2 regions of the Clostridium thermosuccinogenes genome follow, and region 2 is predicted to be linked to the other one. Evidence: predicted binding sites of a transcription regulator. Region 2 holds the regulator's gene; the other holds the start of a gene.
The links. Region 2 encodes NrdR, which represses ribonucleotide reductase genes. Its sites were predicted from a motif close to CACNANATNTNGTG; they were not measured.
Positions count from the first base shown of each region.

Region 1: CDO33_RS08195 (vitamin B12-dependent ribonucleotide reductase) is a predicted target of NrdR. The motif match lies at 1,755-1,768, and genes of this name have one in related genera.

Region 1 is NZ_CP021850.1:1,855,156-1,860,989, reverse strand. It holds gene CDO33_RS08195 (vitamin B12-dependent ribonucleotide reductase) at 1-1,545, opposite strand, end outside; gene CDO33_RS08190 (putative glycoside hydrolase) at 2,238-3,557, opposite strand; tRNA gene CDO33_RS08185 (tRNA-Asn) at 3,962-4,037, opposite strand; rRNA gene rrf (5S ribosomal RNA) at 4,044-4,160, opposite strand; rRNA gene CDO33_RS08175 (23S ribosomal RNA) at 4,259-5,834, opposite strand, start outside.
Region 2 is NZ_CP021850.1:2,050,771-2,056,604, reverse strand. It holds gene sigE (RNA polymerase sporulation sigma factor SigE) at 1-585, shown strand, start outside; gene sigG (RNA polymerase sporulation sigma factor SigG) at 726-1,499, shown strand; gene CDO33_RS09055 (YlmC/YmxH family sporulation protein) at 1,730-2,017, shown strand; gene nrdR (transcriptional regulator NrdR) at 2,131-2,598, shown strand; gene CDO33_RS09045 (YifB family Mg chelatase-like AAA ATPase) at 2,854-4,389, shown strand; gene miaB (tRNA (N6-isopentenyl adenosine(37)-C2)-methylthiotransferase MiaB) at 4,814-5,834, shown strand, end outside.

The sequences.
Region 1 (5,834 bases), 200 kb from region 2:
CTGGAATGCCGCCTGCATCTTTACATGTCCTTCGGGAGAGATGTCATGGGAGGTCACAAACACATCCCTTATATACTTAGGTATTTCTGCAAATCCGCTTATCGAACCCTTTTTAGCAATTCTCCTCATCAGTTCTTCGGAGTAGAAGCCTTCTTTTTCGGCGATTTGCTTGAACAGAGGATTCACCTCTACCAGTTCATCATTATCCATAACATTCCTGATATACGAGATGGCAAAAAGAGGCTCTATTCCGCTGGACACCCCGGCAATAATGCTTAATGTGCCGGTTGGAGCAATCGTTGTGGTGGTAGCATTTCTCACTCTGATGCCCATCTCTTTATAAATGCTCTTATCATAGTATGGAAATACACCTTTTCTTTCAGCTATCTCAATAGATGCTTTCCTTGATTCTTCCTGGATAAACTTCATAACCTTTTCAGCGAGATTTATGGCTTTCTGTGAGTTATAGGGGATTCTCATCTTACAAAGCATGTCAGCCCAACCCATCACTCCAAGGCCAATTTTTCTTGTCCCTCTGGTCATCTCATCGATCTCAGGAAGCGGGTACTTGTTCACATCAATTACATTATCCAGAAAATGCACTGCCTTTATTACTGTTTTTCTCAGCTTATCGAAATCGACGTCCACTACATTTCCATTTTCTTTAAGCATAAGGCTTAAGTTAATGGATCCAAGATTGCAGGCTTCATACGGAAGAAGCGGCTGCTCTCCGCAGGGATTGGTGCTTTCAATCTCGCCCAGTTCCGGGGTGACATTGGCTTTATTAAGCCTGTCCAGGAAAACAATACCCGGTTCACCGTTGTTCCAAGCCATATCCACTATTAGGTCGAAAACTTCCCGAGCGTTTTTAGTGCCGGTTACCTTCTTGGTATGGGGATCTATAAGCTCATAATCCCAGCCTTTTTCAACAGCTTCCATAAAGTCTTCGGTAATACCGACGCTGATATTGAAATTTGTTATATCTGCATTATCTCTTTTTGAGGTTATAAATTCTAAAATGTCAGGATGATCAACCCTCAATATGCCCATATTTGCGCCTCTTCTGGTACCACCCTGTTTTACCGCCTCGGTAGCTGCGTTAAAGACTCTCATAAAACTTACCGGCCCGCTGGCTACGCCTCCGGTAGAATTTACAGCGGCACCTCTGGGCCTCAATCTGGAAAAGCTGAATCCTGTTCCGCCACCGCTTTTGTGTATCAAGGCCGCATTTTTAATAGTTTCGAATATACCTTCCATAGTATCTTCTATCGGTAATACAAAACATGCGCTCAATTGTCCCAAGGGCCTTCCTGCATTCATCAGTGTGGGGGAATTGGGTAAAAACTCAAGGTTAGCCATCATTTCAAAGAATTCCTGCTCAATCTTTTTAAGCTCCGGCGCCGACACATACTTGACATCCGCCGCAGCCACTGCTTTGGCTACTCTTCTGAACATGCCTTCAGGATTTTCCAAAAGCCTGCCTTCTTCATCCTTGGCCAGGTATCTTTTCTCCAGTACCTTAATCGCATTTTCCGTTAAACTCATACTAAAGCCTCCTTGATTTTTTGACAATGCTGTGGCCCATTTTTCATAAGCTACTTCACATCATCATTTTCATTTGTTTTAATACAATATCCATCAAATGACATTCATTGGTATAAATTAGTGCAATTTACCATAATGCATGGCATCAACCTAGAAGCCTGTTACTTACCTCTAGAATCACAAATTTATAGTACAGTTGACGTAGAATTCACAATATTTAGTGTATTATTTTTCTACTAGCACTGTATATTGTATCATTTTTAAGATACAAGTCAATACAATTGAGGAAAATTTTCTTAGTCATAAAGTCCTATTGAGTATTAGGACATTTTATGCATGATACTTCGCGAGTTAGGTAACTGTCATATGAAAATAACAGAAAAGCAACTGCCGAAGATATCTTTTTTCTCTAGACTAAAAATTATTACGCACCAAAAAAACAGACTCTTATCAAATCAACTAATGCATGTGCCCTAATGGTTAATAAAAAATATAATATAAAAAAAGATATAGGATATGTAATTGTTTTAAATCATCTATCCTATATCCGTTATGCTACTTTTATATTACTGCTTCTTTTTATTAATGATTAAAATATAAATTCATTTCAGGTATATTTATATTTGCTTAGTTAATTTTTGCATCCTATTTGATTTCGGAGATTTACGATTCTGTTAAAAATGCACTATGTGTCATTCTTTCTCCAATGCAGCTTCTGAATAAGTATTTTTAGGATCCCACAATATCCACTCTTCGTATCCGGCATCATATACTGCCTTTTTTTGCTGTCTTACCTGCTCCGCGCCATACTCCTGATAATAGCCTTTGCCAAGCCAAGATGCGGTAAAATCCTGCAAGTAGGGTCTTACCTTTGCTTTATATCCTTCCACCGCTGCTATTCTGGTTTTTCCTTTTACAAGAGAATTGTATACAACTCCATAAGGGTCCAGATCAGGTTTAGCAAATGTGACATTGTTGACAATCTGCCCTACAGCATAATGAGAAGGGTACACCATTGGACATATGACATCCACATTGTCTTTTCCTACCAATTCAAGATACTGGCCTATATCCTCTGTATCTCCCGGGCTTTCCAGTATTATGCCGAAAACATCTGCCGATATCGGGATTTCTGCAGGTATTTCTTTTCTCGCATACTCAAGGAACCTATTGATAGCTTCATACTTTTCAATTCCCGGATTGCCAAAATTCATCGTGCTTCTCTTTCCGTCCGGGAACCTGACATAGTCAAACTGGATTTCATCAAAACCTAATTCAACTGCTTCCTTAGCTATATCCACTATGTATTTCCATGCTTCTTCACTATATGGATTCAGCCATGTTTGGTTTTTATTAGGGTCCCTCCACAAACCGCCATTAACATGCTTTATTGCCATTTCCGTTCTTTTGCTTGATGCATATGGGTCATTAAAGCATACCAGCCTTCCGATAACAGGGATGCCGTTATCGTGAAATGCTTTTATGACTTTTTCAACATTATATTTATTAGTCCACCCATTAATCTCCTGCACTGCAGGGATATTGGATTTATATGATACAAGACCGTCATCGTCCTTGATATCTACCACATAAGCATTTATTTCCGTAGTTTTCGCCAACTCGATGAAGTGCTGCAATTTTTCATCTATTCCGGCAGTCCAACCTGTAAGGTACAGAGCTTTGACCTTCATATCCCTTATTGAAGGCACATTAGATTTATCAGGTATATCCGTGGTTTCACCATCGCCATCCTGATCTTCCGGTTTGGTTTCGTCCGGATTGGCACCTTGATTCTGGTCACCGTCTTCTGATGCTCCTTCGTTGTTTTTACTTTCCTGATTCACAGTTCCCTGTAGGTCTTTATTATCCTTTTGACCGGCATTTTCCGTTCCGGTCCCCTGGGTTGAACTGTCATTTCCTTTGCTGTTGGTATTGCATCCGACTGCTAAACTTAAGGCAAACAATACTACTACAAATAATGAAAGCACTCTTTTAATGATATTTTTCTTCATAGCAACCCCCATTGTTATGTATTTATATTTTACGGCACTTACTTAATCTCTTATTAGATGAAACAAAATCCTTTTTTGTTCCATTTTATGCTGGTAAGTTGCCTATAAAATTTTCTCTTTTGTGATTTGCAGCAACAAACTTTTCTTATTTTTCAAAATATAATATAAAATTTCTGTGCACTTTAATATTATTTCATATTTGCCGTCGTAATAAAACTCTTTTTTCATATTTCATAGAATTTTTCTTTATTTTGCTCCGGATTTATCTTATTGAAACATCTTTTCCGTTTATTTCAGGGATTTAGCTTATTATTTACATAAACAGCAAATGATTTTGCTATGTTGTTTTCAGATTACTTTTTGATACTAAAAAAGGAAAGAACAATATAATTGTTCTTTCCTTCTGGCTCCTCAAGTAGGACTCGAACCTACGACCCTGCGGTTAACAGCCGCATGCTCTACCGACTGAGCTATTGAGGAATATAAACCTGGCAGCGACCTACTTTCCCAGGACATCTCCGTCCAAGTATCATCGGCACTGAGAAGCTTAACTGCCGTGTTCGGAATGGGTACGGGTGTTTCCTTCTCGTTATTGCCACCAGATATTTTCTGTGCAATTTCTTGCACTCTCAAAACTATATAATGTAAGCTTTCTTCGAAGACTTGTCTTCACTTTCAGACTATTAAAAGACCTTCTTTTCTTGGTCAAGCCCTCGACCTATTAGTACCGGTCAGCTTCGTACATTACTGCACTTCCACATCCGGCCTATCTACCATGTAGTCTTCATGGGGTCTTACTTCTTTCGAATGGGATATCTCATCTTGGGGTGGGTTTCACGCTTAGATGCCTTCAGCGTTTATCCCTGCCGAACTTGGCTACCCAGCTCTGCACTTGGCAATGCAACTGGTGCACCAGAGGTTCGTCCATCCCGGTCCTCTCGTACTAAGGACAGATCCCCTCAAATATCCTGCGCCCGCGACAGATAGGGACCGAACTGTCTCACGACGTTCTGAACCCAGCTCGCGTACCGCTTTAATTGGCGAACAGCCAAACCCTTGGAACCTGCTACAGCTCCAGGATGCGATGAGCCGACATCGAGGTGCCAAACCTCCCCGTCGATGTGGACTCTTGGGGGAGATAAGCCTGTTATCCCCAGGGTAGCTTTTATCCGTTGAGCGATGGCAATTCCACTTTCATACCACCGGATCACTAAGCCCTACTTTCGTACCTGCTCGAGGTGTCTCTCTCACAGTCAGGCTACCTTATGCCTTTGCACTCGTTGCGCGGTTTCCAACCGCGCTGAGGTAACCTTTGGACGCCTCCGTTACCTTTTGGGAGGCGACCGCCCCAGTCAAACTGCCCACCTGACAGTGTCCCAAGTCCAGCTTATGGACTCTGGTTAGAGTTCCAGTACTCTTAGAGTGGTATTCCAACGTCGGCTCCATAGCGGCTGGCGCCGCTACTTCTCTGCCTCCCACCTATCCTATACAAAGAATACCGAAACCCAGTATCAGGCTACAGTAAAGCTCCATGGGGTCTTTCCGTCTAGTCGCGGGTAACTTGCATCTTCACAAGTACTACAATTTCACCGGGTGCGTTGTCGAGACAGTGCCCAAATCATTACGCCATTCGTGCGGGTCAGAACTTACCTGACAAGGAATTTCGCTACCTTAGGACCGTTATAGTTACGGCCGCCGTTTACTGGGGCTTAAGTTCATGCCTTCGCTTGCGCTAAGCATTCCCCGTAACCTTCCAGCACCGGGCAGGCGTCAGCCCCTATACGTCATCTTTCGATTTAGCAGAGACCTGTGTTTTTGATAAACAGTTGCTTGGGCCTTTTCACTGCGGCCTGTATTCCTACAGGCACCCCTTCTCGCGAACTTACGGGGTCAATTTGCCGAGTTCCTTAACAACGCTTCTCCCGCTCGTCTTAGGATTCTCTCCTCACCTACCTGTGTCGGTTTGCGGTACGGGTACCTTCTCTCTCGATAGTGGCTTTTCTCGTCAGTGTGGAATCGGCTACTTCGGTACTCTATTTTCCCTCCCCATCAGGCCTTCGAAACGTCCGGCGGATTTGCCTACCGGACTATCTACCTCCCTTGGACGAGCTTTTCCAGTTACTCGCTTAGCCTATCCTCCTGCGTCCCCACCTCTCTCAAACAAGAGACGGTAGTACAGGAATTTCAACCTGTTGTCCATCGCCTACGCCTTTCGGCCTCGGCTTAGGTCCCGACTTACCCTGGGCGGACGAGCCTTCCCCAGGAAACCTTAGGTTT
Region 2 (5,834 bases):
TATTTACTGGGCAAGCTGGAAAAAAGGGATTTTGCCGTCAAATCCATCCTGATAGAACGAAACCTGAGGCTGGTGGTATATATCGCCCGAAAGTTTGAAAACACCGGGGTGGGAGTGGAAGACCTCATATCCATTGGAACGATAGGATTGATCAAGGCTATAAACACCTTTAATCCTTCTAAGAATATAAAATTGGCTACATACGCATCCCGATGCATAGAAAATGAAATTCTCATGTATCTGAGGCGCAACAACAGGCTTAAGACCGAGGTATCCATAGATGAACCTCTGAATATCGACTGGGATGGAAACGAACTGCTTCTCTCGGACATATTGGGAACCGACAGCGACCTCATTTACAGGAGCATCGAAGATGAGGTGGATAAGGAGCTGCTGGATGCCGCTATGAAAAAGCTCTCCATGCGTGAGAAAAAGATAATGGAACTGAGGTTCGGCCTAGTAAACGGAGTGGAAAAAACTCAAAAAGAAGTGGCTGATATGCTGGGTATTTCCCAGTCATATATTTCCAGGCTGGAAAAGAGGATCATTAACAGGCTTAAGAAAGAAATAAACCGGATGACTTGACGTGCAAAAGCCGCAAACATCTCTATTTCAAGGCTTGTCAAGGCCTTTTGCAAAAATTTTTTGCACCCGTTTCCAGTATAAAAATGACCTCCATGGCAATAATGATACTGACTGAAATTAGTAGCCGGGAGGTTTTTTCTATGCTGATCAATAAAGTTGAAATTTGTGGTGTAAACACATCAAAGCTGCCTGTATTAACAAATGAGCAAAAAAAAGCTCTCTTTGAGAGGATGCACAATGGAGACAGCACAGCAAGAGAGGAGTTCATAAGAGGAAACCTTCGACTTGTTTTGAGTGTTATACAAAGATTTAATAATAGAGGAGAATATGTGGATGACCTATTCCAGGTTGGCTGTATAGGTCTGATCAAAGCCATCGATAATTTTGACGTAAACCAGAATGTAAAGTTTTCCACTTATGCCGTTCCCATGATCATTGGTGAAATCAGACGTTATCTTAGAGACAACAATTCCATCCGCGTCAGCAGATCTCTAAGGGATATTGCATATAAAGCCCTTCAGGCTAAAGAATATCTGACAAACAAGAATTCAAAAGAACCTACGATAAGTGAAATTGCTGAAGAACTGAAAATTTCACAAGAGGATGTGGTATTTGCATTGGACGCGATCCAGGACCCCATATCCTTGTTCGAATCAGTATATCATGACGGCGGAGATGCCATATATGTAATGGATCAGGTTAAGGACGAAAAAAACCTTGATGAGAACTGGTTAGAAGGGATCGCGTTAAAGGAAGCGATGAGAAAGCTGAATGACAGAGAAAAATTAATACTGAACCTTCGGTTCTTCGAAGGTAAGACCCAGATGGAGGTCGCCGAAGAGATAGGAATCTCCCAGGCCCAGGTCTCCAGACTGGAAAAAACAGCTCTCCTTCACATGAAGAAATATATATAAAACACCGAAAGGTGTTTTTTTCATATACTCCGGCCAATAGACATATATTTATATCGATAGCGCACTGTAAGGATTAACTAGGCTTAAGCTATTCCTTCATCGCCCATGAGGCATGACGGAATTGGCTTAAGGATTCTTTTAGTTGTCGCAGGGTAATTTTGTCGTTATCCATGATTTCGTGCAGTACGCTTTAGAAGCGTCTGATCGTGAACTGCACTTTTTATGGTGATATGATGAGGAAAAGGGGCGGTATTAGCATGTGCCGGACATCGGATCTAAAGAAAAAGGAAGTAATAAATCTTCACGATGGAAGAAGACTGGGCTTTGTCAGTGATGTGGAAATCAATATGGAGGATGGCAGGCTTGAAGCCATAATTATACCTGGCCCGGGAAGGATTTTTAAAATGATAGGCAAGGATGATGAAGTTGTCATTCCCTGGGATCATATCAGTAAAATAGGCGATGACATAATTTTTGTCGATATGGATGAGAGATTTATGCGCAAATACTTTGACTGATATGAAAAATTGGTATAAAATTGTTTAAAGGTATAATGTCCTGGCATGTTGTTTTGATCGAACGGCAAAGCAGCATCACCTTCCTTTTATAATTTATACTGGAGGATGTAAAGATGAAATGTCCTTACTGTGGCTATGAAGATGATAAGGTTATAGATTCAAGACCTACTGATGAAGGCACGGCAATAAGAAGGAGAAGAGAGTGTTCGAAATGCCTTAAGAGGTTTACCACCTATGAAAAAGTAGAAAACCTTCCTATCATGGTCATAAAGAAAGATAAAACACGGCAGGCTTTTGACCGGAATAAGCTTTTAAACGGCATTATGCGCGCCTGTGAAAAACGGCCTGTCTCATCGGAAGATCTGGAACGTCTGGTGGACGAAATAGAAAGCCAGGCGTATAACTCGCTTCAGCGGGAGATAACATCCCAGGCCATCGGAGAAATGGTCATGGCCAAGTTAAAAGACCTCGATGAAGTAGCATATGTTAGGTTTGCGTCTGTTTACAGACAGTTTAAAGATGTCAACACCTTCATGGACGAGCTTAAAAAGCTATTGAAAGACAACAGCATGGAAAAATAAGCCTCACTTAGCAAAATACAAAGAATTTTGCTAAAAAATGTATACACTTCTTAAAATTTATTGTATTATTATGTTGTTACATAATATCAAAAATACTTTATACCAAAATCAATGCAAACATTGTGCTGCGGATTGAGAATGATGCTTGGTTGAGATTTTTAAAATGAGGTGGAATCCATCTTTCAAAGCCTTTAAATTGTGCTTCTTAAAATCGGCAGCACAGAAGATTTATTATTTAGCAAGAGGTAATTTTCTATGCTGGCGAAAATAAATAGCTGTGGTCTTACCGGCATTGACGGTTACATTGTGAAAGTAGAAACGGATATCAGCAACGGCATACCGGCTTTTGACATAGTCGGCCTAGGTGATGCGGCCGTAAGGGAATCCAAAGAAAGGGTAAGGGCCGCAATAAAAAACACAGGTTTCGAGTTCCCTGCAAGAAGGATAACGATAAATCTTTCACCCGCGAATTTCAGAAAGGAAGGTTCGTCCTACGACTTATCCATAGCTCTTGGCATTTTATCAGCTACAGAGCAAATCTCCGTTTGTGATTTGGACAGGTATATGTTCATCGGGGAGCTATCCCTGGATGGTGAAATAAAGCCGGTAACAGGCATTCTGTCCATGGCTCTGGCAGCAAGAGATGAAGGGATAGAATTTCTTGTGCTCCCTAAGGAAAATGCCAATGAAGCTGCTGTGGTCAAGGAGTTAAAGGTCCTGCCGGCAAAGCATCTGTCGGAAGTTATCAATCATCTTAAAGGTAAAGCATTGATAGAAAGATATATAATTGACATTGACAGTATTTTTAACAACAGACATGTGTATGACCTGGATTTTGCGGATGTAAAGGGACAGGAAAACGTCAAAAGGGCATTAGAGGTGGCTGCTTCCGGTGCCCATAACTGCCTGATGATTGGAAGCCCGGGTTCTGGCAAATCCATGATCGCCAAGAGGCTCCCTTCCATACTGCCGTCGATGACCTTTGAAGAAGCCCTGGAGGTCACCAAAGTCTACAGCATTGCTGGCTTGCTGCCTCCCAACACATCTTTGATCACCACACGGCCTTTCCGCAGTCCACACCACACCATATCGGACATAAGCCTGATAGGTGGAGGTAAAACTCCAAGGCCCGGTGAGATAAGCCTTGCCCATTATGGTGTTCTTTTTCTGGACGAGCTTCCCGAGTTTAGCAGGGACGCTCTGGAAGTATTGAGGCAGCCGCTGGAGGATGGCTATGTGACCATATCCAGAATTAACTCAAGCCTTACATATCCGGCAAAGACCACTCTCATTTGCGCTGCCAATCCCTGTAAATGCGGAAATCTCCTGGATATATCAAAGCAATGCACCTGCACCCCAAGGCAGATACATCAGTACTTGGGGAAGCTGTCGGGGCCCCTCCTGGACAGGATAGACATACAGATTGAAGTCGCTTCGGTAAAGTACAGTGATTTGGAAAGCTCCACCGAAGGGGAAAAATCAAGCGCAATCCGGGAAAGGGTTAACAGGACCAGGAAAATTCAGCTGGAAAGATATAAAGGTCTTAACATCTTTTCCAATTCCCAGCTCCAGCCGGCAATGCTTAATAAATTCTGCAAGCTCGACAGCGAAGGGAAAGCACTCTTACGCAATGCCTTTGATAAGCTGGGTCTTAGTGCCAGAGCCCACGGAAGGATACTAAAAGTTGCCCGCACCATCGCCGATATGGATGAAAGTGAAGACATAAAAGCACGCCATCTGGCTGAAGCGATTCAGTACAGGAGCCTTGACAGGATGTTCAGAAACCATTGATGTAGGGACATAGCTGCTAGTAGAATGGATCAATGGTATATTCAAATCCTTCTTTAATCCTGCTTTTTGTTGTTACTTCATTATCAAAAGAATTTTCTACCTGTGCAATTATCCTCGGAGTAGTGGAGTAATCATCCTCATCTTGACATCAGCATCATATAAGTATGGCTATTTGAATACATGAGAGTAGTTTCAGTTAATAATCTTTTCATACAAAATTTTTTTGACAAATAAATAGAAGGGATTATTTTAATTTTATGCTATAATATATGATGTATGCCCTAAACAAAGGCTTATTTCAAATATAGCTGCCAGTATTTACTTTTGCTTGGGCAGCAAATTATTGATATTTTATGATTATTACTAATCACAAATCCAGGTCATGGATTGTGAAAATCAGTTTTCAATTAGTTTGGAGGAAATAATGAGCTTAAGAATAGAAGAAAGAAAAAACATACAGGTTTCGACAGAAGAGATTACAAGACAGCGCCAGTTTTTGGAGGAAGTAAAACAGATCAACTACCAGAAGGAACTGAAGACCGGAAGAAAAAAGCTGTATCATCTGGTCACCTTTGGATGCCAGATGAACGAGAACGACTCCGAAAGGCTTGCCGGCTTCCTTGGGGAGATGGGGTATGCTGAAACGGAAAACATCAATGACAGCGATGTCATAATATACAACACCTGCTGTGTAAGAGAAAATGCCGAATTAAAGGTATACGGGCATTTAGGGGCCTTGAAGCACCTTAAAGAGGAAAAGCCGGAACTAATTATTGCGGTATGCGGCTGTATGATGCAGCAGCCGGAAGTGGTCGAGCATATAAGGAAGAAATACAGGCATGTTGACCTGATATTCGGCACCCATAACCTCTTTAAATTTCCGGAATTGCTATATACTGCGATCAGCTCCAACTCTCCGCTGGTGGAAGTCTGGGAGACTGCCGGAACAATAGCCGAAGGTATGCCTATTGAGCGAAAAAACGGGGTAAAGGCCTGGGTTACAATAATGTACGGATGCAACAACTTTTGCTCTTACTGCATAGTGCCGTATGTAAGAGGCCGGGAACGCAGCAGAAGTATGGAGGATATTATTAATGAAGTCAGGATGTTAGGACAACAGGGCTACAAGGAAATTGCCCTTCTCGGCCAGAACGTAAACTCCTACGGAAAGGATATGAAGGATGGCACTTCTTTTGCCAAGCTGCTGTATGAGATAGATAAGATCGAAGGCATTGAAAGGGTGCGTTTTATGACATCCCATCCGAAGGATCTTTCCGATGAGCTCATCCAGGCCATGAGGGACTGTAAAAAGGTATGCCGACACCTGCATCTTCCTGTTCAGGCTGGGAGCACCAAGGTATTAAAGGAAATGAACAGAAAATATACAAAGGAGCAGTATCTCGACCTTGCAGCCAGAATAAAAAATGCGGTTCCTGGTATAGCTC